Regions from separate parts of the Streptomyces sp. CLV115 genome, predicted to be linked through region 2. Evidence: riboswitches for the same ligand, from Rfam matches in the RefSeq annotation. Region 2 holds a riboswitch; each other region holds the start of a gene.
What was found. Region 2 has a riboswitch for cobalamin ahead of AADR41_RS35985 (cobalamin biosynthesis protein). Riboswitches for the same ligand answer to the same signal wherever they lie in the genome.

Region 1 (9,731 bases), on a different contig from region 2:
CGACCCACACCGTGCGCTGCCCGATCGCGTCCAGCACCGGATCGACCGTCGCACGGACGGCGGAGGGGCCCGCGACGAAGACCGTCAACGCCCCTTGTTCCGCGGGCTGTCTGGTGCCGGAGACCGGTGCGTCGAGGTAGACCAGGCCGAGGTCGGCGGCGCACTGGGCGAGATCGGCGGTGGCGTCGATCCCGACCGTCGAGCTCTGGAGCAGGACCTGACCGGCGTGCACTCCCCCGGACGCGGCGGCGAGTGCGGCGGCCACGGAGGGGCCGTCACTGAGCATGGTGACGACGACATCCGCGCCGCGTACGGCCTCCTCGGCCGTCCCGGTCACCACCGCGCCGTCGGCGGCGAGCGGGGCCGCTCTGGACTGCGTACGGTTCCAGGCGCGGACGTCCAGTCCGGCGCGCAGGAGGCTCCGGGCCATTCCCGATCCCATGATCCCGGTGCCGAGAACGGCGACGACCGGCCGGTACGCGGTGGCGCCCCCGGTGGTGGTGTCCGCGGTGCTCGATGTCATGAGGGGTTCCCTTCGACGGCCGCGCCCGGGTCGGATCGCGGCGCTGTGGTCTCTCAGGATTGCCGCAGCGCGCCCTCCAGGACGGCAGCGTGCACGACCCTGGCGAGTCGCGCGCCCCACAGGGAACGCGGTCCCGCGAAGGGTTCCGCGGGCGTCGGCCCGGGGGACGGGGCGGCGATGCAGACGGCGTCCGTGGGGGTGCCCGAGCAGTCCAGGCCCGCGTCCAGGAGTGCCTGGACCTTGGCCTCGGTGGCGGTGGCGACGGCGTTGACCAGTGCGGCGTCGGAGAGCGGCACGGGGACGGTGACGACGATGTTGACGGTGCCGGGGCGCGGAGGCCCCTCGGTGCCCTCCGCCGGGGCGGCGGCCCAGCCGCGTACGCCGAGTCCGCAGGTGGCGGTCGCCGTCACCCCCGCCTCGGCGGCGACCGTGTACGCGGTGACGTCGGCGGCCGTCATCAGACCGGCACCGGGCCCGGTGAGGTGCTCGGCGGCGGCGATCTCGGCGAGGTGCCGGTCGGGGTCCAGGCGCGGGTAGCCACCGGGCACCTGTGCGTTCAGCAGCCAGTCGCGCGGGCCGATGCCGCCGCCGAGCACGGCGCTGCCGCACACCCGCCACCCCGGCCCGAGCCGCCACACCAGATGGTGCAGCTCCGTCCCGTCCTCGTACCGGGTCAGCAGCTCGCCGCGCTGTTCGGGCAGCAGGATGCGTACGGAACTGATGGGGCACCCCCGGTGGCGCGGCTGGACGTGGGTCGGCTCTTGGCCCGTCGATCATATGTGCCGGTATTTGTAGCGGGGGCGGCGGTCGTACCCGCCGCGTGGGTGGCGGGGTGTACGACTGCGGGGGCTACGGGCGGAACCGTACCGGGAGCAGTCCCGTGCTGTTGCCGACGCGGCCCGGGTGGTGGGGCGGGGCGGTCTCCGGTACGGCGGGTTCCAGTTCCGGGAAGCGGCCGATCAGCCGCGCAAGGGCACGGGTGTGCCCCGAGGCCTCACGCTGTCGTCGAGGGTGAGGTCCCGGGTGGGATGCCCGAACGGGAAGCAGCTGACCGGGCTGTCCCGGCGCGGCGTCCCGGACTCCTCCGCAACGTCCGCTCGGCCCACCCGGTCGGAGGTGACGAGCCCGGGCTGCTCCGGGGTGGACGCACAGCGCCCGTACGGCGTTGGTGGCCGCCTCACGTGCCGACGGTCGGCCGCCCGAGGCCGGGCGGTTGAGAGCACCCGGCTCCGCGGGGCCGGGCCGGCCGCAGGCCGTGATCCCGGCGCCCGGCCGGACGGATGGCGCGGGCGCGTCCGGTCGTGGTCTCCGCGTCCTCGTCGAATGTGCCGCGCAATGTGTCCTGCCGGTGGATCACCGGCCGGATCCTCCCGCACGCGTGGTGCGGCGGCACCCGCCCGCCCGTCCGGCACGCGCTCTCCACGCTTCACTCCTCACCCGAATGGCGTAATGAAAGTTCGGGGCGCCCACCACCGTGGCAGGCGGTCACCGCCGAACCGCCGAGCATGCGGCAGCCCGGCACCCCGGCCCGGGGGGTTGCAGCGTCCATCCGGGTGAGGCCCGATGGAAGGCGGACGCGCCTCCCCTGTCGGCCCCCGCCACAGGACGCGCCCGGACGAGGAGGGATCGGTCATGGGAGCCGCTGACGGTTTCACGGATTCCGGAGAGCTCGACGACCTGACGGTGTACGACACCGACGGCGAGAAGGTCGGCAGTGTGGGCCGGGTGTATGTCGACGACAACACCGGCCGGCCTGACTGGATAACGGTGAAGACCGGCCTGTTCGGCATGAAGGAGAGTTTCGTTCCCCTTGCCGGCGCCCGACGTGTGGGATCCGATCTGCACATCTCGCATCCGAAGGAACGGGTCAAGGACGCCCCCCGGGTGGACGCCGGCGCGCATCTGTCCGTGGTGGAGGAGGAAGAGCTCTACAAGCACTACGGCCTTGCCAGGAACACCACCGCGAAGCTGGGCGACCGACCGGGCACCGCGGACACGACGACGTCCGGGACGGGCACCACGGGCATGGGTGCCGCGGGAGCCGCCGGGGCCATGGGCGCGGCCGGCACCGGACGCACCACCGGTACCGGCAGGACTGGCATGACGGGCACCACCGCCTCCGGTGCGGGCACGGCCCGTTCCACCTCGGCCGGCGCCGGGACCGGCGCGGGCCAGGGCAGGCACCGCGACGCCGGGGCGGCCGCCGGCACCTCTCGTCCCCTCGTCGGCGCCGGGGCGGGCGCCGAACGGTCCGCCGCCGACCTGGGCGGCAAGGAGGAGATGATCCGTTCCGAGGAGCAACTCCACGTCGGCACCGAGCAGTACGAGAGCGGAACGGCCCGGCTGCACAAGTACGTCGTCACCGAGAACGTCACCAGGACCGTTCCGGTGACGCACGAGGAGGTGCGGCTGATCCGCGAACCGCTCCAGCCCGGCGACAAGCCCGCGGAGCGTGCCGCCATCCGCGAGCAGGACGTCGAGGTCACCCTGCACGCGGAACGCCCGACCACCCGCAAGGAGACCGTGGCCGTCGAGCGGGTGCGGATGGAGACCAAGAAGGTGACCGAGCAGAAGGAGGTCTCCGCCGAACTCCGCAAGGAGCAGATCGACTACGCGGACGACACCGGCATGGGCGGGAAGGACACGGGTGGCAAGGACATCGGAGGCGGCTTCGGCGGGGGACGCCGCCGCTGACCCGCCGGGCCCACTCCACCCCACGCACCGCGGCGAACCGCCGCACCCGGAAAGAACGGGCGGACCCACGCCACGCAGTGCCGGGTCCGCCCGCTCGGCGTCGCGGCCCCCTCCACGAGGAGCCGGCCGCTCCCCGGCCGGCCGCTGCGTCCCCACCAGCCGCTACGGCCCCACCGGCCGCTGCGTCCCCACCAGTCGCTACGGCCCCACCGGCCGCTGTGTTGCCACCGGCCGCCCCGGCAGGAACCGCACCGAGGGCCGCCCGTCCGGGCCGTCCGGCGTGACGCGGGCGGCGACCCGGTAGACGTCCGCGATCAGCTCCTCGGTGATCACTTCCGAGGGCGTGCCGACGGCCACCACCCGCCCCTCCTTCAGCACGGCGATCCGGTCGCAGAACATCGCCGCCAGATTGAGGTCGTGCAGGGCGATCACGCCGGTCAGCGGCAGTGCGGCGATCAGCGCGAGGAGCTCCAGCTGGTGCTGGATGTCGAGGTGGTTCGTCGGCTCGTCGAGCAGCAGCTCGCGCGGCTGCTGGGCCAGTGCACGCGCGATCTGGACGCGTTGGCGCTCGCCCCCGGAGAGGGTGTGCCAGGACTGGTCGCCGCGGTCGGCGAGACCGGTCCGGGCGAGCGCTTCGCGTACCGCTGCCTCGTCCGCCCCGTTCGGCGCCGACCAGGCCCTGCGGTGCGGGATGCGGCCGAGCCGCACCACGTCCAGCACGCTGAGCTCGACCTGAGTGACGGCGTGCTGGTCGACCACGGCGACGCGCCGGGCGACGGTGCGGCGGCCGATCTCGGTGAGCCGCAGTCCGTCGAGGGTGACCACACCGGTCTCCGGGGCCAGGACTCCCGCCAGCACCCGCAGCAGGGTCGACTTCCCGGATCCGTTCGGTCCGATCAGCCCCACGGTGGCGCCGGGCCGCGGCGCGAGGTCGATCCCGTCGAGGACGAGGCGGCCGCCCGCCGTCCGGCTGACCCGTTCGGCGCGCAGTCCCGCGCCGGCCGCGTCCGTCATGCGGTCCTCCGGGTGCGGTACAGGACCAGGACGAACGCGGGCACCCCGATCAGTGCGGTGACCACGCCCACGGGCACCTCCTGCGGATCGAGCACGGTCCTGGCGAGCGTGTCGACCCAGACCAGGAACACCGCCCCGGCCAGCGCCGTCACCGGCAGCAGCCGCCGGTGGCCGGAACCGGCGAGGGCACGGGCGGCGTGCGGCAGCACCAGACCGACGAAGCCGATGGCACCGGCCGAGCTGACCAGTGCGGCGGTCAGCAGCGCGGTCGTGCACAGCAGCACGATCCTGGCACGCGCGACATCGACGCCGAGTGTGGCGGCGGCGTCCTGGCCGAACGCGAAGGCGTCGAGCGTACGGGCGTGGCCCAGGCAGATCAGCAGGGTCACGGCGAGCACGGCGGCGCAGACCCACACATCGGTCCAGCCGACCCCGCTGAGCGAGCCGAGCAGCCAGAACAGCACCCCGCGGGTCTGCTCCGCGTCGGCGGCGGTCATCACGACGAAGGAGGTGAGCGCGGAGAACAGCTGCATGGCCGCGACACCGGAGAGCACCACCCGGTCCGTCGTGCCGCCCAGGGTGTGGCTGAGCAGCAGCACCAGGGCGAACGAGCACAGCGCCCCGATGAACGCGCCGGTCGAGATCGACAACGCTCCCCCGCCGACACCGAGGACGACGACCACCACCGCGCCGGTGGACGCGCCGGAGGAGACTCCGAGGACGAACGGGTCGGCGAGCGGGTTGCGGAGGAGGGACTGCATGACGGTGCCGCAGACCGCGAGCCCGGCGCCGCACACCGCGGCGAGCAGCGTGCGTGGCATGCGCAGGTTCCAGATGATGCCGTCCCGGATCGGGGAGAGCCGCGACCGGCCTCCGCCGAGGTGGGCGGCCACCGCGGACCAGACGTCGCCCACCGAGATGCGGGCGGGGCCGATGGTGACGGCGACCGCGACGGAGCCGACGAGCAGCGCGAGGCCGCAGGCCCACAGGACCCCGCCGCGCAGCCGTCGTACGCCCTTCGTGACGCCCACCGGTGCGACGGCGGCCGGTGGCGCGGTCACCGTCGTGCCGCGTTCGGTCGGCGTCACCGCGCGAGCCCGAACCTGCGCAGTCCGGCGGCGACGCGTTCGACGCCCTCGACCGTCCGGACGGACGGGTTCATGGCCTGGCCGCTCAGCAGGACGTACCGCTTGTGCCTGACGGCGTCCATGTTCTTCGTGGCGGGGTTGGACTCCAGGAACTCGATCTTCTTCGCGGCGCTCTCGGCGGTCTGGGCCCTGCGGGTCAGGTCGCCGATGACCAGGACGTCGGGGTTGCGGTCTGCGACGGTCTCCCAGCTGATCTGGGGCCATTCCTCGTGGGTGTCGTCGAAGACGTTCTTCGCGCCGAGTTCTTCGGTGATGATTCCGGGGGCTCCGCAGCAGCCCGCCAGGTACGGGGCCTTGGAGTCGGAGAACCAGTACAGGAGGGTGGTGCCGGAGGCGTCGATGTCCTCGGTCGCCTTCTGCACCCGTTCGCGCAGCGCGGCCACGAGCGAGTCGCCGCGCTCCGGTACGCCGAACACCTTGGCCAGGTCGCGCACTTCGCCGTAGACGCTGTCCATGGTGAGCGGCGCGGTGCGGGCTCCGTCGCCGCCGCCGCTGTTGTCCTTGCCGGCGCAGTCGGCGGGCGATACGTAGGTGGGGACGCCGAGCGATTCGAACTGTTCGCGGGGTGCGACGCCGCCCTTGGCGAGTGTCGATTCGAACGAGGCGCTGACGAAGTCCGGTTCGCGGTCGAGGACCTTCTCCGAGGAGGGCCGGTTGTCCGCGATCCTGGGCACCTCGTCGTTGGCCTTCTCCAGGCCCTTCATCACCGGGTCGGTCCAGGTCGCGGTGGCGGCCATCCGGTCGGCGAGGCCGAGGGAGAGCAGGATCTCCGTGGATCCCTGGTCCACCGAGACGGCACGGCGCGGCGCTGCATCGACGGTGACGGTGCGGCCGCAGTTCTTCAGCGTCACCGGATATCCGTCCGCGCGGCCCGGCTTCGCGGTGGTGCCACCGGCTCCGCCTCCGCAGGCGGTCAGCAGGACCAGTCCCGCGGAGAGCAGGGCGACGGTGCGGACGGGGCTGGCTATGGACGGCACGGAGTCCCTCTGCGTCTCTGGGCTCATGCGCGGAGCCCGTTGTACGGAGTCCCGCGGCCCGGTGCCGGGTCGCGGATGCCAGCAGGTCTTCGGACTCGGGTTCGTCCGGACGGGGCGCCTTCCCGGGCACCCGAGGGTGGTCCCAGTGGCTGTGGCCCCGCCCGTCCCCCTCACCGCTGCGCGTCAGTTCCGGATTCGCACCGGATTCCCTGACTCCTGGGTGGAGTTTGACTGGCCCCGGCAAGCTATCACGTGCCTCTGTGCAGCTCACGGGCGGTGTGGGGCCGGTGGTACGCCGGGCTGTTGTCCCGTCGCACCACCTGCCTGCTGCCTGCGGAACGGCTCTCAGGGACGCTGAAGAGCGAGTACGGCGTTGTGGCCGCCGAATCCGAAGGAATGGCTGACGGCGCGCCTGATGGGCCGCCGCAGAGGTTGCTCGGTGACACAGTCGATGTCGAACTCGGGCGCCGGGGCGTCCAGGTTGGCGATCGGTGGTACGACTCCGCGCTGGAGCGTGAGGACGGTGAGTCCGGCCTCGATCGCTCCGGCCGCTCCCATGCAGTGCCCCAGTACGCCCTTGGGCGCGGTGACGGGTGGCCGGTGCGGGTAGACCCGGGCGATCAGGGCGGCCTCGGTGGCGTCGTTGACCGGGGTCGCCGTGCCGTGCGCGTTGACGTGCTCGACGTCCTCGGCCGCCCAGCCCGCGTCGCGCAGCGCGGCCTCCACCGCCGCCTGGGCGACCACGCCCGACGGATGCGGGCTGATGGGGTGGTGGGCGTCGGTGGTGGCTCCGGTGCCGGCGAGCAGCGCCCGTGGGGCCGCGTCCCGGGCCCGGGCGTCGTCCGTCCGTTCCAGCACCATGACGGCCGCGCCCTCGCCCATGACCAGGCCGGCCCGGTCGGCCGCGAAGGGCCGGCACAGTCCGGCCGGGTCGCCGTCGCGCCGGGCCCCGGCCCCGGACCTGGCGAACGCGGCCATGGCGGCCGGGTAGACGATCGACTCGGTGGCTCCGGCGATCGCGATGTCGCACTGCCCGGTGACCAGCAGGTCGCGGGCGACGGACAGCGCGGTGGCGCCGGACGAGCAGGCGGTGCACGGTGCCAGGCTGGGGCCGGTGGCCCGCAGCTGGATCGCGATCTCGGCGGCGGGCATGTTCGGGATGGTGAGCAGGATGCCCGACGGTGAGGTGGCCCCGGCGCCGAGCCGGTCGAGCACGACGGCCTGCTCGGTCAGCGAGGCGGAGCCGCCGCTGCTGGTGCCGACGACCACCGCGACCCTGCTGCCGTCCCACCCGGCCGGGTCGAGTCCGGCGTCGGTGACCGCCTCGCGGGCGGCGAGGACGGCGAGTTTCACGTACTTCCCCATGCGGAAGGACGCCCGGCCGCCGATCGCGGCGTCCAGATCGATGCCGTCGACCATGCAGGCGAAGTCGATCGCGCATCCGTCGAGCCCGGCGACGGTGCGGGCCGGTGACAGGCCCGCGCACACGCCCCGCCAGGTGGATTCGGTGTCGTTGCCGACCGGGGTGATCATGCCCAGTCCGGTGACGGCGACGGCCGGCCTGTTCATCGGGCGTTGCTCATCGCTGCCCCGCCGCCCACCCGCGCCCCGCCGCCGGCCGCCGTGTCCATGAACCGGCTGATGTCGGCCAGCGTGGCGTTTTTGGGGAGTTGGTCGAAGTCCCGGTCGCCGCCGGTCGTGTCCCTGATGAGGACGGCGAACTCGGCGACGGCGAGGGAGTCCATCTCCAGGCTGTCCATCGTGGAGCCCGGGTGAATCTCTGCGGCGGGAACTTTGAAGGTGTGTGTCAGAACCTCGGTGATCTTGGGGTGAATCGCACTCATCAGCTTTCTCTCCATTATTCGGTCCGGCTGTCGGGCCGGCGGTGACACCGTCCCGACGCCGAATCAACTGGGTGGAGTGCCTCCAGTTACGCCTTGTGCCGAACCGATTCGGCAGCGCCCTCCTCGCGATCCCCGCACCACCGGGCCAGGACGGACGCCGTACCCCAGAAGGCCAGCAGGACAACACGCACACCGAGGGCCCCGGCGGTCTCCCTGAACCGACGGCCCCGGACAACTGTTCCTTTTCTCGTCATGGCCGTCACCGCTCGTCCCGAACCGTGTCCCGACCCCCGCCGGTCTGCCAGAAAGCCCCCGGATCGTCGTACGCGGCCACGTAGTCGGCGCCTGCGATCGGCCAGTCCGCGAGCAGTTCCGGCGGCAGCGCGAAGGAGTCGACCAGGGCGGGCAGATGGGCGGCGACGGTGGCGATCAGCTGCTCCACCCTGCCCGGCAGGCCGTTGACCTGGTCGGCGCTCAGCAGGCCCGCCGCCAGCAGGTCACCGCTGTTGCGGGCGATCCGGTCGAGCGCGAAGAGCCGTTCGAGCTCGCCGAGCCGGTCGCGGGCGGGCCCTTCCGGGAGCACGGCCACCGCCTCCGCGTACGCCTCGGCCGCCTGCCGCTGGGCGTGGGCCTCGACGCCGCGCAGGGCGGGCCCGGCCGCCGCGTTCCACCGCCCCAGCGGATCACCGTGCGGTGCGAGGCCCATCCGCTCCCGGGCCCGTTCGAACCAGATCCGCTCCAGCTCCGCGAGCAGCCCGCCGAGAAAGCCCGGGTCGTCGAGATCGCCGGGGCCGCCGCCGGACGAGGCCCCGGCGGCGGGTGCGGCGGCGAAGAGCATCTCCGCGGCCGCCTTGGCGTGGATGGCCAGATTGTCTCCCTCGGCGGTGATGGCGCCTTCCACCCCGGTGACGAGTTCGCTCATGCCGTTGTGTTCCAGGAGCGCCTGGGCGCCGCAGCGTTCACGGCATTCGACGATCACGGACCGGGCCTGCCAGGTGATCCACCCCTTGGCGACGGCGACCAGCCGCTCGGCCTCCTCCCGTCGCTCGCCCCGCTCCCAGCGGTCCAGGGCCCTGCGGTGCAGCAGGCTCATCGCGAAGACGGTGGCCATGGCCGCGGCGAGCGGGCCGTGGTGGCTGCGGTGGGCCATCACCGGCACCCGGTGCGAGCCGCGGGGGCCCGAGATGTACCGGTGACCGCCGTAGCGGACGGCGACCGCGAGCGTCGCGCGCGCACAGCCGACCGCGCAGGCCGTCATCGAGATCTTCCCGGAGGTGACGCGCCCGATCGACGCGAGGAAGCGCCGCCTGCGGTTGTCGACGGCACTGCTGAACTCCCCGTCGGCACCGACCCGTCCGTGGTCCCCGTCGAGCAGCGCGGCGCGTCCCACGAAGACCCGGTCGAATGAGGTCAGGCAGTGGTCCACCGGGCTGCCCGTACGGGTGGGGAGCATGCGGATGCGCACTCCGGGCAGCGGCTGTCGCTCGTCGGTGAGCGGCACGAGGAAGAGGAAGACCCCGTGGTCGGCGCC
Region 2 (9,731 bases):
ACGGACGGCCGTCAGGGCGGACCGCGGCGCGCCACCGCACAGGTCACCATCGGTGCCCGCCCCGGCGGGGCCGACTTCCGCTTGGGCACCAGCAGCTCACCGCCCGCCGCGAGCGCGGCGGCCTCCGCGACCGACGGCGCTCCGAGCGCGGCGAGCGGCGCGCCGGACGGATTGGGTACCTCGATCCGGGCCAACTCCCCGGCCGGGTACGTCCGCAGTGGTACGCCGAGCGCCTCGGCGGCGGCGACGATGCCCGGCTCGTGCGCCTTGGCGTCCACGGTCACCAGCTCGGCGACGCCCGTCGGCGAGAGCCCGGCCGCGCGCAGGGTGTCCCGGACCAGCCCGAGGATCTCCTCGACCGGCGCGCCCCTGGACGCGCCGACGCCGACGGCGAGCGACGCGGCGGGCGCGTCGGCTTCGGACATGGAGCGGCCTTTCACGAGGAGTGCGGGAACGGGGGCGCGCTGAGATGCGCGCACCGGGGTCGATCGGCTAGCAAGAGCGCATGGCGGTGTTCGTCGCGCTCGGCGCGTTCCTGATGACCCTGGCAGGCGGCTGGGTCGCCCAGCGCGTCACCGACCGCCGCCACCTGGTGCTCGGCTTCGCCGGCGGGCTGATGCTCGGTGTGGTCGGCCTGGACCTGCTGCCCGAGGCGGTCGACGCCGCGGGCGAGGCCGTCTTCGGCGTCCCGGCCGCCCTGCTGCTGTTCGTCGGCGGCTTCCTCGTCGCCCACCTGGTGGAGCGGCTGCTCGCGGTGCGCCAGGCGGCACACGGCGCGGGCGGGGAACGGGTGCCCCAGGTCGGGCTCACGGCGGCGGCGGCGATGGTCGGCCACAGTCTGATGGACGGCGTCGCCCTCGGCGCGGCCTTCCAGGTGGGCGCGGGCATGGGAGCCGCCGTCGCGCTCGCCGTCATCACGCACGACTTCGCCGACGGCTTCAACACGTACACGATCACCAGCCTGTACGGCAACGCCCGCCGCAAGGCCCTGATCATGCTGTTCGCGGACGCGCTGGCGCCGATCGCGGGCGCCGCGACGACGCTCCTGTTCATCCTTCCGGCGGAACTCCTCGGCTGCTATCTCGGCTTCTTCGGCGGCGCGCTGCTCTACCTGGCGGCCGCCGAGATCCTCCCCGAGGCACACCACGAACACCCGGTGCGCTCCACGCTGCTGTGCACCGTGGCCGGGGTGGGCTTCATCTGGCTCGTGGTGGGCATCGCGGACTGAGCAGCGCACCGCCCCCGGGTGCCTCACCGCTCCCGGCACCGGTTCCCGCTCCGGCTCATGGCCCGCACCGTTCGACGAACCGGCGGGCCATGCCGGGCGCCGACGCCCAGTGCGTGTGCAGATAGCTCGCGTGCACGCCCCGCTGTACGTACCCCTCGACCCGCCGCTCCGGCTGGTGCATGCCCCACGCCGGATCGGCGCCGGCGCCCGGCTCCAGCACGGTGCGGTGGAACTCGTGGCCGCGCACCCGGGTGCCGGGGGCCGCCAGCACACTGTCGGAGATCGCCACGGCCTCCCGGTAGCCGAGCGTCAGCCGCTTCGACATCCGGGCCTCCGCGTCGAGGACCCCGCACATCGGCAGCCCGTCGAGCGAACGCGCCAGATACAGCAGCCCGGCACACTCGGCGGACACCGGGGCCCCGGACTCCGCCAGCCCGGCGACGGCCTTGCGCAGCGCCGCGTTGGCGGACAGCTCACCGGCGTACACCTCCGGGAACCCCCCGCCGACGACCAGCCCCCGGGTGCCCTCGGGCAGCGCCTCGTCCCGCAACGGGTCGAACGGCACGACCTCGGCCCCGGCCGCGGTGAGCAGCTCGGTGTGCTCGGCGTACGAGAAGGTGAACGCGGCACCGGAGGCCACCGCGACGACCGGGGCCCCGGCCGGGGCGGACAGCGGCACGGGCCCGCCGCAGCCGGCGATCGCCTCCGCCGCGTCCCACACCTCGCCCGGCAGCGGCGGCGCGGAACGGGCCAGCGCCATCAGCGCCTGAAGATCGCACCCCGCCACCACCTGCTCCCGCATCGCCGCGACCGCGCCCAGCGCGTCGCCCCGCCGCTCGGCGACCGGCACCAGACCCAGATGACGCGACGGAACGGCCACCTGCTCGGCCCGGTGCAGCACCCCCAGCACCGGCAGACCGGACTCCTCCAGCGCGTCCCGCAGCAGCGCCTCGTGCCGCTGGGAGCCGACCTTGTTCAGGATCACCCCGCCGAGGCGCACCTGCGGATCCCACGAGGCGAAACCGTGCACCAGCGCGGCCACGGAACGCGACTGCGACGACGCGTCGACGACCAGTACCACGGGCGCCCGCAGCAACTTCGCGACCTGCGCGGTCGACGCCAGCTCGCCCTGGCCCGAAGCACCGTCGTACAGCCCCATCACACCCTCGACCACCGCGAGGTCGCAGCCGGCCGCCCCGTGCGCGAACAGCGGGGCGACCCGGTCGGGGCCGCACATGTACGCGTCGAGGTTGCGCCCCGGCCGGCCGGTGGCCAGCGTGTGATAGCCGGGGTCGATGTAGTCGGGCCCGACCTTGTGCGGGGACACGGCGAGACCCCGCGCCGCGAAGGCCGCCATCAGCCCCGTGGCGACGGTGGTCTTGCCGCTGCCCGACGAGGGCGCTGCGATCACCAGACGAGGAGTGTTCACTGCCAGTCCCTCACCATTCGATGCCCCGCTGGCCCTTCTGACCGGCGTCCATCGGGTGCTTGACCTTCGACATCTCGGTCACCAGATCGGCGGCGTCCAGCAGCTTCTGCGGCGCGTTGCGCCCGGTGATGACCACATGCTGCGCACCGGGGCGCTCGCGCAGCACCTCGATCACCTCGTCGGTGTCGACCCACCCCCAGTGCATCGGGTACGCGAACTCGTCGAGGACGTACAGCCGGTACGTCTCGGCCGCCAGGTCGCGCTTGACCTGCTCCCAGCCCTCGCGCGCCGCCTCCTCGTTGTCTAGCTGGCCGTCGCGCTGCACCCACGACCAGCCCTCGCCCATCTTGTTCCAGACGACGGAGCCGCCCTCGCCGCTCGCCCCGAGGACCTTCAGCGCGTTCTCCTCGCCGACCTTCCACTTCGCCGACTTGACGAACTGGAAGACGCCGATCGGCCACCCCTGATTCCAGGCGCGCAGCGCCAGCCCGAAGGCCGCCGTCGACTTCCCCTTGCCGATGCCGGTGTGCACCATCAGCAGCGGACGGTTGCGGCGCTGACGGGTCGTGAGCCCGTCGTCGGGCACGGTGGTCGGCTGTCCCTGCGGCATTACGCGGCCCTCCTGTTGGTTTCCTGAACGTCCTTGACGAGCCCGGCGATCGAGTCGGCCCGCAGCTCCTCCAACGTGACGGCGCCGCCCCCGAGATCGCGGGCGAGGCTTCCCGCGAGACCGAGCCGTACCGGCCCCGACTCGCAGTCCACGACGACGGACGCGGTGCCCTGCGCCTCGTGCAGCCGCGCCGCCCGGGAGGCCAGCGCCACCGGATCGGGGCCGCCGGTCGCCCGCCCGTCGGTCACCACGACCAGCAGCGGCCGCCGCGACGGATCACGCAACCGCTCCACCCGCAGCACCTCATGGGCCTTGAGCAGCCCGGCCGCGAGCGGGGTGCGCCCACCGGTCGGCAGCAGTTCGAGGCGCGCGGCGGCGGCGTCCACCGACGACGTCGGCGGCAGCGCCACCTCGGCGTCCCTGCCCCGGAAGGTGATCAGCCCGACCTTGTCCCGCCGCTGGTAGGCGTCCAGCAGCAGCGAGAGGACCGCACCCTTGACCGCGGCCATCCGCTGCCGGGCGGCCATCGACCCGGAGGCGTCCACCACGAAGAGCACCAGATTCCCCTCGCGCCCCTCCCGCGTCGCCTGCCGCAGATCGTCCCGCCGGACCACCAGCCCGCGCCCGGACCGGCCCCGCGACCGCTGGTGCGGGGCGGCGGCCTGCACGGTGGCCGCCAGATGCAGCTTGGTCAGGGCGCCCTGCGGACGCCGCGCGCCGGTCGTACGCCCGTGCTCGGTACGGGCCCGGGAGCGCCGCCCGGCCGCGCCCTCGCCCAGCCCGGGGACGCTCAGCATCTTCGTGCGGAACGGCTCGGTGGCGCCCACCGGCTGCCGCTCACCGCCCCCGGACGGCTGCCCCTGGCCCTGTTCCCGCCCCTGCTCGGGCACGGACGGCGCGGGCGCGTCGTCGGCCCCGCCCTCGGGCGCCGGCGGCGTGCCGGGGCCGTCGCCCTGCGGGGGGCGGCCGCCGCCACCGGGGCCGTCCGGGTCCGGGTCGTCGTCCCCGCCGCCGTTCTGCTCCAGCGTGTCGTCGAGCTTGTCCTCGTCGAGCCCCGGCGCGTCGAACGGATTGCGCCGGCGCCGGTGGGGGAGCGCGAGCAGGGCCGCCCGGCGCACGTCCTCGGCGAGCACATCCGTACGGCCCGCCCAGGCGGCCAGCGCGGTGGCCGTCCGCGCCATCACGATGTCCGCGCGCATCCCGTCGACCTCGAAGGCCGCACAGGTGGCCGCGATCTGCCGCAACGCCGAGTCCCCGAGCCGCACTTCGGGCAGCAGGGCCCGCGCGGCGACGATCCTGGCCCGCAACGCGTCCTCCTCGTCGGCCCATCCGGCCGCGAAGCCCGCCGGGTCGTCGTCGTACGCGAGCCGCCGCCGCACCACCTCGACCCGCTGATCGGTCTCCCGGGACGCGGCGACCTCGACGGTCAGCCCGAACCGGTCGAGCAACTGGGGCCGCAGCTCGCCCTCCTCGGGGTTCATCGTCCCCACGAGCAGGAAGCGGGCGGCATGCCGTACGGAGACACCCTCGCGCTCCACGTACGAGGCGCCCATGGCGGCCGCGTCCAGCAGCAGGTCCACGAGGTGGTCGTGGAGGAGGTTGACCTCGTCGACGTAGAGGATCCCGCGATGCGCGTCGGCCAGCAGGCCCGGCTCGAAGGCCTTCACACCCTCCGCGAGCGCCCGCTCGATGTCGAGCGCCCCGACCAGCCGGTCCTCGGACGCGCCGACCGGCAGCTCCACCATGCGGGCGTCCCGGGACACGCCGGTACCCGGCTCGTGGGGGCCGTCCGGACACGCCGGGTCGGGCGACCCTGGGGCGCAGGAGAAACGGCATCCGGAGACGACGTCCACCTCCGGCAGCAGCGCCGAGAGCGCGCGCACGGCGGTGCTCTTCGCGGTGCCCTTCTCACCCCGTACGAGGACGCCACCGATGTTCGGGGCGACGGAGTTGAGGAGCAGGGCGAGTTGCAGGTCCTGCTGCCCGACGACGGCGGTGAACGGGAAATGCGTGCTCACGGGGCGATCCCTCCTGCGAATGAATGGTCATGAAAAAGGCGGCCTCGGCCCGCGCCGTTCACCGGCGTCCCCCCCGGGGCTCCGGGTGCTCCCGGAGCTATGAACGGGAGCCCCGGCGGCGCGCCCGACTCGACGAGCCGCAGCAACGCGTCGGTGTCCGCGTGTTCCTCGACGAGATCGCCGAGGCGGTCGAGCTGCTCCTCGCGCAGCGCCGCGAAACAGGTGTCCGGAGCGGGGACGAAACGCCGGCCGGCGCCCCGTGCCACCTCGGTCAGGAAGCGGCGGCGGAACTCGTCGCTCTCCAGCGAGCCGTGCCAGTGGGTGCCCCACACGGCGCCGACCCGGCAGCCGTCGAGGAACGGTTCTCCACCGAGCACCTCCGCCACGCCGTGATGGATCTCGTACCCCTCGACCGCCGCGCCGAGCGCCTCGCCGACGGGCCGGGCAAGGGTCTTCTCGCGGGCGAAGCGGATGCGTACGGGCAGCAGCCCCAGGCCCTCGACATGACCGGCCCGGGACTCGACCTCGTCCTCGATGTGCTCGCCCAGGAGCTGGAAGCCGCCGCAGATGCCGAGGACCGGCCGGCCCTCGGCCGCCCGCCGCACCAGCGCGTCGGCGAGGCCGCGTTCGCGCAGCCAGGCCAGCGCCCGCACGGTGCCCCGGGTGCCCGGCACCACGACCAGGTCGGCGTCGGACAGTTCCTCGGCGCGGTCCACGAACCTGACGACGACGCCGGGCTCGGCGGCCAGCGCGTCCACATCGGTGAAGTTCGACATCAGCGGCACCGCGCACACCGCGACCCGCAGCACGTCCTCGCCGTGCGGCGGTGCGACGACCGACTCGCGCACGACTCCCCGCAGCGAGACCCGCAGCCCGTCCTCCTCGTCGATGCCGAGGCCGTGGGCGAAGGGCAGCACCCCGTACGTCGGCCTGCCGGTGAGGTCCCGCAGCATCTCCAGGCCCGGCTCCAGCAGCGAGACGTCGCCGCGGAACTTGTTGACGAGATAGCCGGCGATCAGCGACTGGTCCTCGGCGGCCAGCAGCGCCGTAGTGCCGAAGAACGAGGCGAAGACCCCGCCGCGGTCGATGTCGCCGACGACCACCACCGGGAAGCGCGCCGCCCGCGCGATGCCCATGTTCACGATGTCCGTGCGTCGCAGATTGATCTCGGCCGGGCTGCCCGCGCCCTCGCAGATCACCGCGTCGTACGTGCTCCGGAGCTGTTCCAGGCAGTCCACGACCGTGGAGAGCAGCGCCTCCTGCCTGCCCCCGTGGTAGCCGCGGGCGCTCATCTCGCCGACCGGCTTGCCCATCAGGACGACCTGGCTGGAGCGGTCGCTGCCGGGCTTGAGCAGCACCGGGTTCATCAGCGCGGTCGGCTCCACGCGGGCGGCCTGGGCCTGCATGGCCTGGGCGCGCCCGATCTCGGCGCCCTCGCGGGTGACGAACGAGTTGAGCGACATGTTCTGCGCCTTGAAGGGCGCCACTTTCACGCCCCGGCGCACGAGCCAGCGGCAGATGCCTGCCGTGACGACGCTCTTGCCCGCGTCGGAAGTCGTACCGGCGACCAGCAGCCCGCCGCTCATGCGTCTCTCCGTCCTGCGGTGCGAGGCCCCGCCATGTTCGTCCCGGTGGTCCGGCGCCCGGCGAGCCGACGTGCGGCGAGGGCCGCGCCGAGCCGCCCCGCCACGCAGACGCCCAGCGCCAGCGCGCTCACCCGGCGCGACAGCCGCACCGCGCGCTCGATGTCCGCGGTCTCCACGGCCCGGCCCGTCTCCCCGTTGAGCACCGGGCGGTGCTCGACCCGGCCGCCGTACGCGAGGGTGCCGCCGAGCCGTACGCCGAGCGCACCCGCGAACGAGGCCTCCACCGGGCCCGCGTTGGGGCTCGGGTGCTTGGCGGCATCGGCCCGCCAGGCCCGGACCGCGCCGCGCGGCCGCCCCCCGGCCGCCACGGCGAGCAGGGCCGTGAGCCGGGCCCCCGGCCAGCCGGCGAGGTCGTCGAGGCGGGCCGAGGCCCAGCCGTAGCGCAGATGCCGGGGCGAACGGTGCCCGACCATCGCGTCCAGGGTGTTGACGGCCCGGAACCCGGCCAGCCCGGGAACCCCGGCCAGCGCGCCCCACACCAGCGCGCCGACGACGGCGTCCGAGGTGTTCTCCGCCACGGACTCCACCACGGCGCGGGCGATCTGCGGGCCGTCCAGGGAGTGCGGGTCGCGGCCGCACAGATGCGGCAGCCGCTCGCGGGCCACCTCGATGTCACCGGCGGCCAGGGCGCCGCCGATGGCCCGCGCCTCACGCCCCAGGGACGTGCCGCCGACGACGGACCAGGTGACGGCGGCGGTCAGCGCCACGGAGGCGGCGGGGCTGCGGCGCACGGCGCGGGTGATCAGCGCGGCACCACCCGCGACGCCCCCGGCGCAGACGAGGGTGTGCAGCGCGCCCCGGCCACGGTGGTCGCGCCACAGCCGGCGCTCGACGTCCGCCGCGGCCCGCCCGAACGCGGCGACCGGGTGCCCCCTGCGGGGGTCACCGAGCAGCAGATCGCCGATCAGGCCGGCCGTGGCGCCGTACGCGAAGATGCGGTCGGCTCGCACGGTTCAGCCGGCCGTCGCGCCTCGGCGGACCTTCGTACAGGCGGCTCTCGTCGAGAGCGCCGAAACAGCGGACGCACGGCAGCCAGGCATGGCGATATGTCCTCACTCAGGGTCCGCGCCCTGGTTCGACGTGACCGGCGACGAGAGTCTCCTGGCTCCCGGATCCGCGGTGCCCCCGGCCTTCCAGCCCGCTCGTGCGAGCCGTGACTTCCGGTGTTGGGGGACCGCTCCCCGGTGACAGTGGCGGGACCGCGCCGGATTCGCACCGGCTTCCTCTGCTGTCGCCGTAATTGGCTCCGGCAGTCCACCACGCTCCGCGAACGCCCGTCAACCTGCCGTTGACCTGCGACGGTGCAGTGTGCTGATACCCACATCGGGCCGGACACCCGAGGTGTCCGGCCCGACGGGGGAGCGTGCGCGGGAGCGGCTCAGGCGACGATCAGATAGATCCCGTACGCGACGGCCGCCGCGCACAGCCCGAAGCAGACGTACGCGCCGGCGCGGGCCAGCAGCAGCGAGCCGCCGGAACCGCCCTGCGCCGCCGGTTCCGGCTGCTTGGAGAGGCCGACGATGCCCAGGGTGAAGAGGCCCACCAGTGCGACGGTGACAACGAGGGAGACGCCGAATACGGAGCCGAGGGCTGCCCAGTCGATGTTCATGCTGAATCCTTAGACGGCCTTAGACGGCCTTGGACGGCCGGCCTGGCGGCCGGCTCAGACGGTGGCGGGTCGCGCCGGGTCCTGGGTGGCTCCGGCCGGGGCCGGAATGGTGGTCATGAGGTTCTGGGCCGGTGCCTGCACCGCGGCCGCGGTGGGCGGCGGGCTGACGGCGGCGATGGCCGTGGTGACGACGCCCGCCGGTTCGACGTCACCGTCCGACGGTGCGACGTCGTCGTGGCCGACCGGCTTGCGGCGCGACAGGAGCCAGATCGCACCGGAGCCCAGGACCAGCAGCGCCGCCACGACGACGACACCCCAGGTGCCCTGCTTGGTGAGGAGCTCCGCGCCCGCGCCGACCAGACCGGCGGCGGGCAGGGTCAGACCCCAGGCGACGAACATCCGGGTGGCGGTGGACCAGCGGACCACACCGCCCTGCCGGCCGAGGCCCGCGCCCATCACGGCGCCGGAGCAGGACTGGGTGGTGGAGAGGGAGAAGCCGAGGTGCGAGGAGGCCAGGATGACCGTGGCCGCACTGGTCTGGGCGGCGAAGCCCTGCGGCGGCTTGAGGTCGGTGAGGCCGCTGCCCATGGTGCGGATGATGCGCCAGCCGCCCAGGTAGGTGCCGAGCGCGATGGCCGTGCCGGCGGCGACGATGACCCAGACCGGCGGATTGGCGCCCGGGTGCAGGACACCGCCGGTGACCAGGGCCAGGGTGATGATGCCCATGGTCTTCTGCGCGTCGTTGGTGCCGTGGGCGAGCGAGACCAGTCCGGCCGAGGCGATCTGGCCGGCCCGGTAGCCCTTGGCGGTGGCCTTCTGCTGGGCCTCGTCGCGGACCCTGCCGCCGATCCGGTACGTCAGCCGGGTGGCCAGCAGCGCGGCCAGACCGGCGACGATCGGGGCGGCGACCGCGGGAAGCAGCACCTTGGTGACGACGGTGCCGCCGTTGACGGAGGACCAGCCGGCCGACATCACGGCCGCGCCGATCAGGCCGCCGAACAGGGCGTGCGACGAGCTGGACGGCAGCCCGACCAGCCACGTCAGCAGATTCCACAGAATGGCGCCGACGAGTGCCGCGAAGATGACTTCTGTCCGCAGCCCGTCCTCGTTGATGATCCCGCCGGAGATCGTCTTGGCGACCTCCACCGACAGGAACGCGCCGACGAGATTGAGAACGGCGGACATGGCCAC
Region 3 (9,731 bases), on a different contig from region 2:
CGCGACACCGAAGTCCGAGGGTTCGAGGAAGCTGTCCGGGTAGCAGAACGTGGTCCGCGTCAGCGTCTCGGGCGTCAGCCGGAAATGGGCGGAGCCGAACCTCGGTGCCGCGCCGGCGGGTTTGCGGCGGAAGTCCAACGCCCCGTAGACCGGCCGCTCACGAGCGGGCGCTTCGTCGTACGCACCACCGAAGATCCGGCTCTCCCAACGCCAGCGGTCACCACCGGGATGCGCGGTCAGTCCGCCGTTACTGGTCCCCGTGACGAACTGCGAGCGGTAGCCACCGTCCTCGGCCATGGCGTCCAGGACCGGCCTGCCGCGCAGCAGCCGATCCGGGTGGAAGTTGAGGGTCACCCGCAGCGCCGGATCCAACGGCGGGCCCGACGCCAGCTTCGCGACATGCCCAAGGGCCCGTTCCTGTGGCGTCCCGGAGGTCGAGGAGATCATCCGGACAGTCTTCCGCAGCTCGACCGACCACCGCACGCGACCTGCGCGCGAACGGGTACGTGGACCTCGTCGCCCGCGACAGGGGCACCGGCCACTGGTCCCGGAAGCACGGAGACAACGAGTCGGCCCGTACCGGATTCGCTCCGGTACGGGCCGGCTTCACGTGCGTCGTTCGAGTTCGCGCGGGAGAACCGCCGCCTACTCCTCCGGTGGGAAGACGACCTCTCCCGAGTCGGTCAGTGTGATCGTGATCGCCTCGACCGGGCACCCCTCCGCGGCCGCGAGGACCTTCTCGTCGGCGCCGGTCTCCGGGGCCGACGGGCGGGACTGGCGGGCGGTGTCCAGGGCGAAGGCACCCGGTGCGTGGTTCACACACATCCCGGAGCCGATGCAGACCCCTCGGTCGACCTCCACGGCCCAGCGGTCGCCCATCACGCCCCCTCGTATCCGGCCGGCAGGTGGATCATCTTGTGCTCGAAGTACTCGCCGTACCCCTCGGGCCCGAACTCCCGGCCCAGTCCGGAGTTCTTGTACCCGCCGAACGGGCCGAGCATGTCGAGGCTGAAGGTGTTCACGCTGTACGTGCCCGTTCTGACGCGGCGGGCGATGTCGATGCCGCGCTCGGTGTCGGCGGTCCAGACGCTGCCGCTGAGCCCGTAGTCGGAGTCGTCGGCGATCCGTACGGCCTCCTCCTCGTCACCGTACGGCAGCAGGCAGATGACGGGGCCGAAGATCTCCTCGCGGGCGATCCGCATCGAGTTGTCGACGTCGCCGAAGAGGGTCGGCTCGACGTACCAGCCCCGTTCCTGGGACGCCGGGCGGCCGCCGCCGGTGAGGATCTTGGCGCCCTCGTCCTGGCCGATCCGGATGTAGTCGAGCGAGCGCTGCTGCTGGCGCCGTGCGACCAGGGGGCCGAGTTCGGTGGCCGGCTCGAGCGGGTCGCCGACCTTCAGCGCGGACGCCGCGGCGGCGAACGCCTCGGCCGTCTCGTCGTAGCGGGAGCGCGGGACGAGGATGCGCGTCTGGGCCACGCACGCCTGGCCGTTGATCATCCAGGCGAAGGGGACGATGCCCGCGACGGCGGCGTCCAGATCGGCGTCGGGAAGGATCACCGCGGCGGACTTGCCGCCCAACTCCAGTGTGACGCGGGTGAGGTTTTGGGAGGCGACCTCCATCACCCGGCGCCCGGCGGCCACCGACCCGGTGAACGACACCTTGTCCACGCCGGGATGCCCGACCAGGTACTCACTGACCTCGCGGTCGGCCGGAAGGATGGAGAGCACGCCCTCCGGCAGCCCGGCGTCGGCGGCGATCTCGGCCAGGATGTAGGCGTCCAGCGGGGATTCGGGCGAGACCTTGAGCACGGCGGAGCAGCCCGCCAGCAGTGCGGGCGCGAGCTTGGCGGCGGCGGTGAACTGCGGAACGTTCCACGGCACGACGGCCGCGACCACCCCGACCGGCTCCCGCCGCACCAGCAGCGGTCCGAGTGCCCCGGCCCGCCGCTCCTCGTACGGGAAGTCCCGGGCCACGGTGATCGCCGAGTCCCACACCATCATCGCGGCGAGCGCCTGCACCATGACGCTCGACGTGTACGGGGTGCCGTTCTCCGAGCTGATGACCCTGGCGATCTCCTCGTACCGGACGGCGAACGCGTCCTTGATCCTGGTCACCACCGCGATCCGCTCGTCCAGGCTCATCCGGGGCCAGGGCCCCTCGTCGAACGCCCGTCGCCCGGCGGCGACGGCCGCGTCCACATCCGCCCGGGAGGCGTGCGGCACCCGGCCGATGACCTGCTCGGTGTGGGGCGAGACGACCTCGATCACTTCCCGGCCCAGCGGATCGACCAACTCCCCGCCGATGAACAGTTTTCCGTGTTCGACAAGCTCGGTCATGGCTGCTGCCTCCCGCGAACCGGTGCGTACCCGCCCCAATATCTGACTCTGTGTCAGAACTGATACCAGTTCCAGTTCCAGTAGTCCACGACCGCGACAGCGCCCGCCGGGATCACCGGGCCGTACCGGATCGGGTGGTGCCCCGCACACAGGCCGTGGCGCGAAGAGATCAGGCGCTCTCCCGCCGAGGTCATGAACGCCCCCGCCGCTTCGCGTGCGGGTGGCGCCGGATCTCCACGTTCACGGCGCTGACCCTCGACAGGTCACTTTCGGACCGTGCCCGACGCCGTTCCCCGGCCAAGGCCCCGCACACATCACACCCGGGCTCCGGCACCGGGTCGGTGCCGAACCACGGGGAATGGTCGACGGACGGTCGGTGATGGGTCGAATCAGACATGAACACTCTCCTCGCACGCCATTTGGTCGGGCGATCGTCGCGCCTGTCACCGGGACGTAGGAACCTCGCACATTTCCCACTTCGGGACGTCCCACAGGAGGTAGAACGTCCCTGCAATGTCAGCGAACCCCCGAGGGAGCCACCTGCATGCCCAACGAGCGCTTGCGAGCCACCATGACAGCCGGGGGGTGGACTCACGCAGGCCTGGCCGAAGCGACGGGTGTCGACCCCAAGAGCGTTGAAAGATGGGTCAACCTCGGGCGCGTCCCCCGGCGGGCAACAGCACTGAAGGCCGCCGAGACCTTGAAGGAAGACGTACACGCGCTGTGGCCGGCACTCCGCCAGGCACGCGCCGCGCGTGGCGTGAGTTCCGAGCTCCTGGCACTCTACGAACAGCGGGCAGACCTTCCCGTTTCCATGTTTGTGGACCTCTTCGCCGCGGCACGCCGACAGATCGACGTACTGGTCTACGCAGCCGTGTTCCTCCACGAGGCGTATCCCGGACTCAATGACCTGCTGCGCAAGCGCGCGACCGAAGGCTGCGCCGTCCGCATCGCCATCGGTGAAGCGGACAGCCCCAATGTCCAACAGCGCGGAAAGGAGGAGAAGTTCGGCCACGGTATCGAGTCCCGCTGCCGCTTGGCGCTCATGCACTACCGGCAGTTGACCGACATACCCGGCATCGAACTGCGCACGCACGGGACGACTCTCTACAACAGCCTGTACCGGGCCGACGACCAGATGCTGGTCAACACGCACGCCTGGGGCGTCAACGCCTACCGGGCACCCGTGTGGCACCTGCGGCGCAATCGCGGGGGCGGCATGTTCGACGTGTACGCGGACAGTTTCAGCGCCACGTGGGACACGGCCACACCCGTGGAAAGGTGAACCCATGGCACGGACCGAGTTCTACGACGACCCGAACGCGCCGAAGCCCAACAGCCTGGTCGTGGCCGCTTCCGCCGTGGTGACGGACGAGGCGGGACGGATCCTGATGCAGCGACGGCGGGACAACGGACTCTGGGCCCTGCCGGGCGGGGGCATGGACCTGACCGACTCACTGCCCGGCACCGCCGTCCGGGAGGTCAGGGAGGAAACCGGGCTCAATGTCGAGATCACCGGGCTCGTCGGCACATACACGGACCCGAAGCATGTCATCGCGTACAGCGACGGTGAGGTTCGCCGCCAGTTCGCTGTGGTGTTCACGGCACGCATCATCGGCGGCGAACTGGGCATCTCCGGCGAGTCGACGGACCTCCGATTCGTCACCCCGGACGAACTGGACGCGCTGCCCATGCACCACACCCAGCGGCTGAGGATCGACCACTTCCGGGCGAACCGAGCGACGCCGCACCTGGGGTGATCGCCCGGCTCGGCAGGTACGCCCGAACCAGATGGTCGACCAGGGCTACTACTGGAACAAGTTCTCGTTACAGTGGGGCGACGCATCGGAGCCGCGAACCCGTACGCCGTCCAGAGAGATGGGGACCTCATGACGCAGGTGACCGACCACGGCGGGGGCGTGCACAGCATCAAGGTGCCCATCCCGGACAATCCGCTCGGCCACACCCTCGTACACGTCCTGGACACCGATCGGGGCCCGGTGCTGATCGACACCGGGTGGGACGATCCCGAGGCCTGGGACACGCTCGGCGCCGGACTCACCGCCGTCGGCACGGAGATGGCCGACATCCACGGTGTGGTCATCACCCACCACCACCCCGACCACCACGGGCTCTCCGGGCAGGTGCGCGAGGCCTCCGGGGCCTGGATCGCCATGCATGCGGCGGACACCGCGATCGTGCGCCGTACCCGGGAGTCCGAACCCGGCAGGTGGCTGACCTATCTCGCGGCCAAACTCACCGCGGTCGGAGCACCCGAGGAGCACCTCGCGCCGTTGCGGGCCGCCGCGGCCGGCCGGAGCCGGACACGCACCCTGCCGGGGCTGCGGGCCGCGCTCCCGGACCGGGAGATCGTGCCGGGCGAGCTGCTGGACCTGGCGGGGCGCAGGCTGCGGGCGATCTGGACACCGGGGCACACGCCCGGGCATGTGTGCCTGCACCTGGAGGAGGAGCACCCGGGCAATCTGCCGGGGCGGGGACGGCTCTTCTCGGGGGACCATCTGCTGCCGGGGATCAGTCCGCACATCGGGCTGTACGAGGACCCGGACGACGCGACGGCCACCGATCCCCTCGGTGACTACCTCGACTCGCTGGAGCGGATCGGCAGGCTCGGGGCCGCCGAGGTGCTGCCCGCCCATCAGTACGCCTTCACCGATGCGGCGGGGCGCGTGCAGGAACTGCTCGGGCATCACGAGGAGCGGCTGACGGGGCTGCTCGGGCTGCTGGCGGAGCCGCTGACGCCGTGGGAGCTGGCCGAGCGGATGGAGTGGAACCGGCCCTGGGAGCAGATCCCGCACGGCTCCCGGAACATCGCCGTCTCGGAGGCGGAGGCGCATCTGCGGCGGCTGGTGAAGCTGGGGCGTGCGGAGGCGGTGCCGGGGAGCGAGCCGGTGGCCTACCTCGCGGTGTGAGCGGTGTGAGCGGTGGGGCGGTGTGCGTGGTGTGAGTGGTGTGAGTGGGGTGCGTGTGGTTTCGCTTACGTGGGCAGGGGCGCGCTTGCGCGGGCAGGGCGCGTACGTGAGCAGTGACACGTACGGGGCGCTCCTCCCGGCCCGGAGTCCGGGTGGTGCCGCCCGGTAGAGTGTGCGGGTCGTCATCATGCCCGTTCAGGGGGAAGCCGGTGCGAATCCGGCACTGACCACGCAGCCGTGAACCGTCTTCGCAGGCGGTGAGTCGGAATGCCCTGTCCGCGGTCGTGACCGGCTCGGACCACCGGATCCCCCGGTGGTCGGCACCGTCGAGGTACACGGGGTCGGAGCCTGGTGCCTGAGCGTGCCTGTGCCCGGTTCACCCCGCAGGAGAGGCCCCGCCCGCCATGACCGTACGTCGCAGCGCAGCAACGCTCGCCGCCACCGCCGCCGTGCTCTGCGCGGCCGCTGCGCCGGTCGCGGTGGCAGCGCCGTCCCCCTCGCCCTCGCCGTCCGTCGCGCTGCCGTCCGGGCTGTACGGCACGAAGGACCCCACCTACGACGGGGTGTGGCGGCAGTCCCTGGCCTTCCTCGCGCAGCGGCTCGAAGGGGTCACCCCGGCCGCGAAGTCGGTGGACTGGCTGATCGGCCAGCAGTGCGCCGACGGCTCCTACGCCGCGTACCGGCCCGACGCCGCCCAGCCGTGCGACGCCAAGACGGTGCGGGACACCAATGCCACCGCGGCGGCCGCCCAGGCGCTGGTCGAGGTCGGCGGGCACCGCGAGACCGTGAACGACTCGGTGCGCTGGCTGAAGTCCGTACAGAACGAGGACGGCGGCTGGGGCTACACCGCGGGTGCGCCCAGTGACGCCAACTCCACCTCTCTGGTGATCGGCGCCCTCGCCCGTCAGGGGCAGCGCCTCGCGGACATCACGACCCCCGATGGCAAGACCCCCTACGACCCGCTGCTCGCCCTCGCCCTCCCGTGCGGCGGCAAGGACGGCGGCGCCTTCGCCTACCAGCCCGACAAGAAGGGCGGGCTCGCCGCGAACGCGGACGCCACCGCGGCCGCCGTCCTCGGCACGATGGGCAAGGCTCTGGCGGTCGGGAACAACGCCGCGGGCAAGGCGCCCACCTGCCGGTCCGGTTCCGGGCTCACGCCCGAGCAGGCCGCCCAGAACGGCGCCCACTACCTCACCGGCGCCCTCGCCGGCAGCGGCCACCTGAACCTGGCGCCGATGCCCGGTGCCACCGACACCACCCCGCAGCCCGACTTCGGCAACACCGCCGACGCGGTCGTCGCGCTCTCCGCGGCCGGCCACCAGGACAAGGCGGCCGGAGCCGTCGACTGGCTGAAGAAGAACTCCGCGGACTGGGCCGGCCAGAACGGCCCCGCCGCCTACGCCCAGCTGGTCCTGGCCGCCCACGCGACCGGCAACGACGCCCGGGACTTCGGCGGCGTCGACCTGGTCGCCCGGCTCAACGCGGCCGGCCCCGAACCCGCCTCCGTCGTGACGCCCGACCCGTCCGCCGACACCGGGTACGAGGCCACGGAGAAGGACCAGGTCCACAGCGGCGACGACGTGATCGGGGGCGTGTGGTGGTACGTCGGCATCGCCCTCGTCCTCGCGGCCATCGCGTTCTTCCTGATCAGCGGTCGCCGGAAGAACAGGCAGCCGTGAGGCGCGCGGGGCGGGCCACCGCGCTGCTGGTGGTCCTGGGCGCCGTCCTGGCCGTGCTCGGCGCGGGACCGGCCCAGGCGGCCGGGTACCGGTACTGGTCGTTCTGGGAGGGCTCCGGCTCCGGCTGGACGTATGCCACCCAGGGCCCGTCGCTCGTCCGGCCGGACGACGGGGCGGTGCAGGGCTTCCGGTTCTCGGTCAGCGAGGACTCCCAGGACTCGGCGAAGCCGCGCCGCGCCGCGGAGTTCACGAAGATCTGCGCGGACACCCCGGCCGAGGACGGCACCAAGCGGATCGCGCTCGTCATCGACCCGGGCACGGCGGCGGACGCCCCGGCGGGTGAGAAGCCGCCCGCGCCGCGCACCGCGTGCGCGCGGGTCGCACCGGACGCGAGCGCCGCGGAGGCGCTCGCCTCGGTGGCGAAGCCGCTGCGCTACAACAGTGACGCGATGCTCTGCGCCATCTCCGGCTACCCGGGTTCGGGCTGCGGCGAACAGGTCTCCGGCAGCGGCAGCGGCAATGGCACGCCCGACGCGTCCGCCGCCGCGTCCGCCGCCGCGTCACCGGCCGGATCCGCGGCCTCCGGCACCTCGGGCGGTTCCGGCGGCCCGTCCGCCGGGGTGCTCGTCGGGGTCGGCGCCGTGCTCCTCCTCGGCATCGCCGCGGTCGTGCAGGCCCGCCGCCGCCGCGGATGACCGCCCGGACCCGCTCCGCCGTCCCGGCACGGCGTCGTCCGCTGCGCGCTCCCGAGGCGACCCGGAGCAACGCCGTGCCCGCCGGGGCCTGGTGGCTGTGGGCGCTCGGCCTGGCCACCGCCGCGTCCCGGACCACCAATCCGCTGCTGCTCGGGCTGCTGGTGGGGGTGGCCGGTTACGTCGTGGCCGCGCGCCGTACGGACGCGCCGTGGGCCCGTTCGTACGGGGCGTTCATCCGGATCGGGTTGTTCGTCGTCGCTGTGCGGCTGGTCTTCTCCGTGTTCCTGGGTTCCCCGATCCCCGGTACGCACACGGTGTTCACGCTCCCCGAGGTGCCGCTGCCCGACTGGGCGCAGGGGGTCAGGCTCGGTGGCCGGGTCACCACCGAGCAGTTGGTCTTCGCGCTGTACGACGGGGCGAAGCTGGCGGCCCTGCTGATCTGTGTCGGTGCGGCGAACTCGCTCGCCAACCCGGCCCGGCTGCTGAAGTCGCTGCCCGGTGCGCTGTACGAGGCGGGCGTCGCGGTCGTCGTCGCGATGACGTTCGCGCCGAACATGGTCGCCGATGTGATGCGGCTGCGCACCGCTCGGCGGCTGCGGGGCCGTCCGACCGGTGGTATCAAGGCGGTCCTCCAGATCGGACTGCCGGTCCTGGAGGGCGCGTTGGAGCGTTCGATCGCGGTGGCCGCGTCGATGGACGCGCGCGGCTACGGGCGCACCGCCCAGGTCCCGCCCGCGGTCCGCCGCACCACGAACGTCCTCACGCTCGGCGGACTGCTCGGGGTGTGCGCCGGTACGTACGGGCTGCTGGCCGCGCAGGGCGCGGTGTACGGGGTGCCGCTGCTGATCGCCGGGCTCGTCGCCGCGCTGGCCGGGCTGCGGCTCGGCGGGGCCCGCTCGGTCCGTACCCGCTACCGGCCCGACCGGTGGGGGGTGCGGGCCTGGCTGGTGGCGGGTTCGGGCGTCGTGGTGGCGGTGGCGATGATCTGGGCGGGCGGCGCCTACGGGGAGGCGCTGCACCCGGGGGTCGTCCCGCTGACCGCGCCGGTGCTTCCGCTGTGGCCGGCGGCGGCGGTGCTGATCGGGCTGCTGCCCGCGGTGGTGGCGCCGGTGCCGCCGCCGGTGGGTACGCCGGTGGGCGCTGCGCCGACGGGTGCTGCGGCCGTGGGTACGCCGGTTGGTGCTGCGCCGACGGGTACTGCGCCGGCCGGTGCGCCGAATTCCAAGGAGATCCAGTGATCCGGTTCGAGCAGGTCTCGGTGCGTTACGAGGGGACCGGGCGCCCCACCCTGTCGGGGGTCGATCTGACCGTCCCCGAGGGCGAGTTGGTGCTGCTCGTCGGCCCGTCCGGGGTCGGCAAGTCGACACTGCTGGGTGCCGTTTCCGGTCTGGTGCCGCATTTCACCGGCGGCACGCTGAGCGGCCGGGTCACGGTCGACGGCCGCGACACCCGTACCCACAAGCCGCGCGAACTCGCCGATCTGGTCGGCACGGTGGGGCAGGACCCGCTCTCCCACTTCGTCACCGACACGGTCGAGGACGAGCTGGCCTACGGCATGGAGTCGCTGGGCCTGGCCCCCGACGTGATGCGGCGGCGGGTCGAGGAGACCCTGGACCTGCTGGGGCTGGCCGAGTTGCGCGACCGGCCGATCGCCACGCTCTCCGGCGGCCAGCAGCAGCGGGTCGCGATCGGCTCCGTGCTCACCCCGCACCCGAAGGTCCTGGTCCTCGACGAGCCGACGTCCGCGCTGGACCCGGCGGCGGCCGAGGATGTCCTGGCCGTGCTGCAACGGCTGGTGCACGACCTGGGTACGACGGTTCTGATGGCGGAGCACCGGCTGGAGCGGGTGGTCCAGTACGCGGACCGGGTCGTCCTGCTGCCGTCGCCGGGCGCCGCCCCGGTCGTGGGCGCGCCCGCGGACGTCATGGCCGTCTCCCCGGTCCGCCCGCCGGTCGTCGCGCTGGGCCGGCTGGCGGGGTGGGAACCGCTGCCGCTCTCGGTCCGCGATGCCCGGCGCCGGGCGGCGGACCTGCGCGAACGGCTCGCATCCGGGCGGCCGCCCGCCCCGGTGCCGCCGGCCGCTCCCCC

Region 1: linked by a shared signal. The riboswitch ahead of AADR41_RS19400 (ABC transporter substrate-binding protein) and the one ahead of AADR41_RS35985 (cobalamin biosynthesis protein) in region 2 are both predicted to bind cobalamin.
Region 3: linked by a shared signal. The riboswitch ahead of AADR41_RS11360 (prenyltransferase/squalene oxidase repeat-containing protein) and the one ahead of AADR41_RS35985 (cobalamin biosynthesis protein) in region 2 are both predicted to bind cobalamin.

Annotation. Positions count from the first base shown of each region.
Region 1 covers NZ_JBCEWQ010000052.1:15,952-25,682, forward strand. Annotated here, with positions in the region: gene AADR41_RS19370 (NAD(P)-dependent oxidoreductase) at 1-523, opposite strand, end outside; gene AADR41_RS19375 (adenosylcobinamide amidohydrolase) at 577-1,161, opposite strand; gene AADR41_RS19385 (PRC and DUF2382 domain-containing protein) at 2,156-3,217, shown strand; gene AADR41_RS19390 (ABC transporter ATP-binding protein) at 3,416-4,231, opposite strand; gene AADR41_RS19395 (FecCD family ABC transporter permease) at 4,228-5,319, opposite strand; gene AADR41_RS19400 (ABC transporter substrate-binding protein) at 5,316-6,383, opposite strand; cobalamin riboswitch at 6,420-6,607, opposite strand; gene AADR41_RS19405 (beta-ketoacyl-[acyl-carrier-protein] synthase family protein) at 6,702-7,925, opposite strand; gene AADR41_RS19410 (acyl carrier protein) at 7,922-8,200, opposite strand; gene AADR41_RS19415 (acyl-CoA dehydrogenase family protein) at 8,460-9,731, opposite strand, start outside.
Region 2 covers NZ_JBCEWQ010000175.1:1,065-10,795, reverse strand. Annotated here, with positions in the region: partial or broken gene cobC (Rv2231c family pyridoxal phosphate-dependent protein CobC) at 1-425, opposite strand, end outside; gene AADR41_RS36010 (ZIP family metal transporter) at 506-1,228, shown strand; gene AADR41_RS36005 (cobyrinate a,c-diamide synthase) at 1,284-2,657, opposite strand; gene cobO (cob(I)yrinic acid a,c-diamide adenosyltransferase) at 2,668-3,267, opposite strand; gene AADR41_RS35995 (putative cobaltochelatase) at 3,267-5,285, opposite strand; gene AADR41_RS35990 (cobyric acid synthase) at 5,282-6,871, opposite strand; gene AADR41_RS35985 (cobalamin biosynthesis protein) at 6,868-7,881, opposite strand; cobalamin riboswitch at 8,027-8,156, opposite strand; gene AADR41_RS35980 (hypothetical protein) at 8,310-8,540, opposite strand; gene AADR41_RS35975 (inorganic phosphate transporter) at 8,595-9,731, opposite strand, start outside.
Region 3 covers NZ_JBCEWQ010000022.1:64,818-74,548, forward strand. Annotated here, with positions in the region: gene AADR41_RS11325 (DUF3626 domain-containing protein) at 1-447, opposite strand, end outside; gene AADR41_RS11330 (ferredoxin) at 646-879, opposite strand; gene AADR41_RS11335 (aldehyde dehydrogenase) at 879-2,339, opposite strand; gene AADR41_RS11340 (hypothetical protein) at 2,393-2,533, opposite strand; gene AADR41_RS11345 (helix-turn-helix domain-containing protein) at 2,884-3,624, shown strand; gene AADR41_RS11350 (NUDIX domain-containing protein) at 3,629-4,099, shown strand; gene AADR41_RS11355 (MBL fold metallo-hydrolase) at 4,229-5,269, shown strand; cobalamin riboswitch at 5,423-5,563, shown strand; gene AADR41_RS11360 (prenyltransferase/squalene oxidase repeat-containing protein) at 5,674-6,948, shown strand; gene AADR41_RS11365 (SCO2322 family protein) at 6,945-7,643, shown strand; gene AADR41_RS11370 (energy-coupling factor transporter transmembrane component T) at 7,640-8,881, shown strand; gene AADR41_RS11375 (ABC transporter ATP-binding protein) at 8,878-9,731, shown strand, end outside.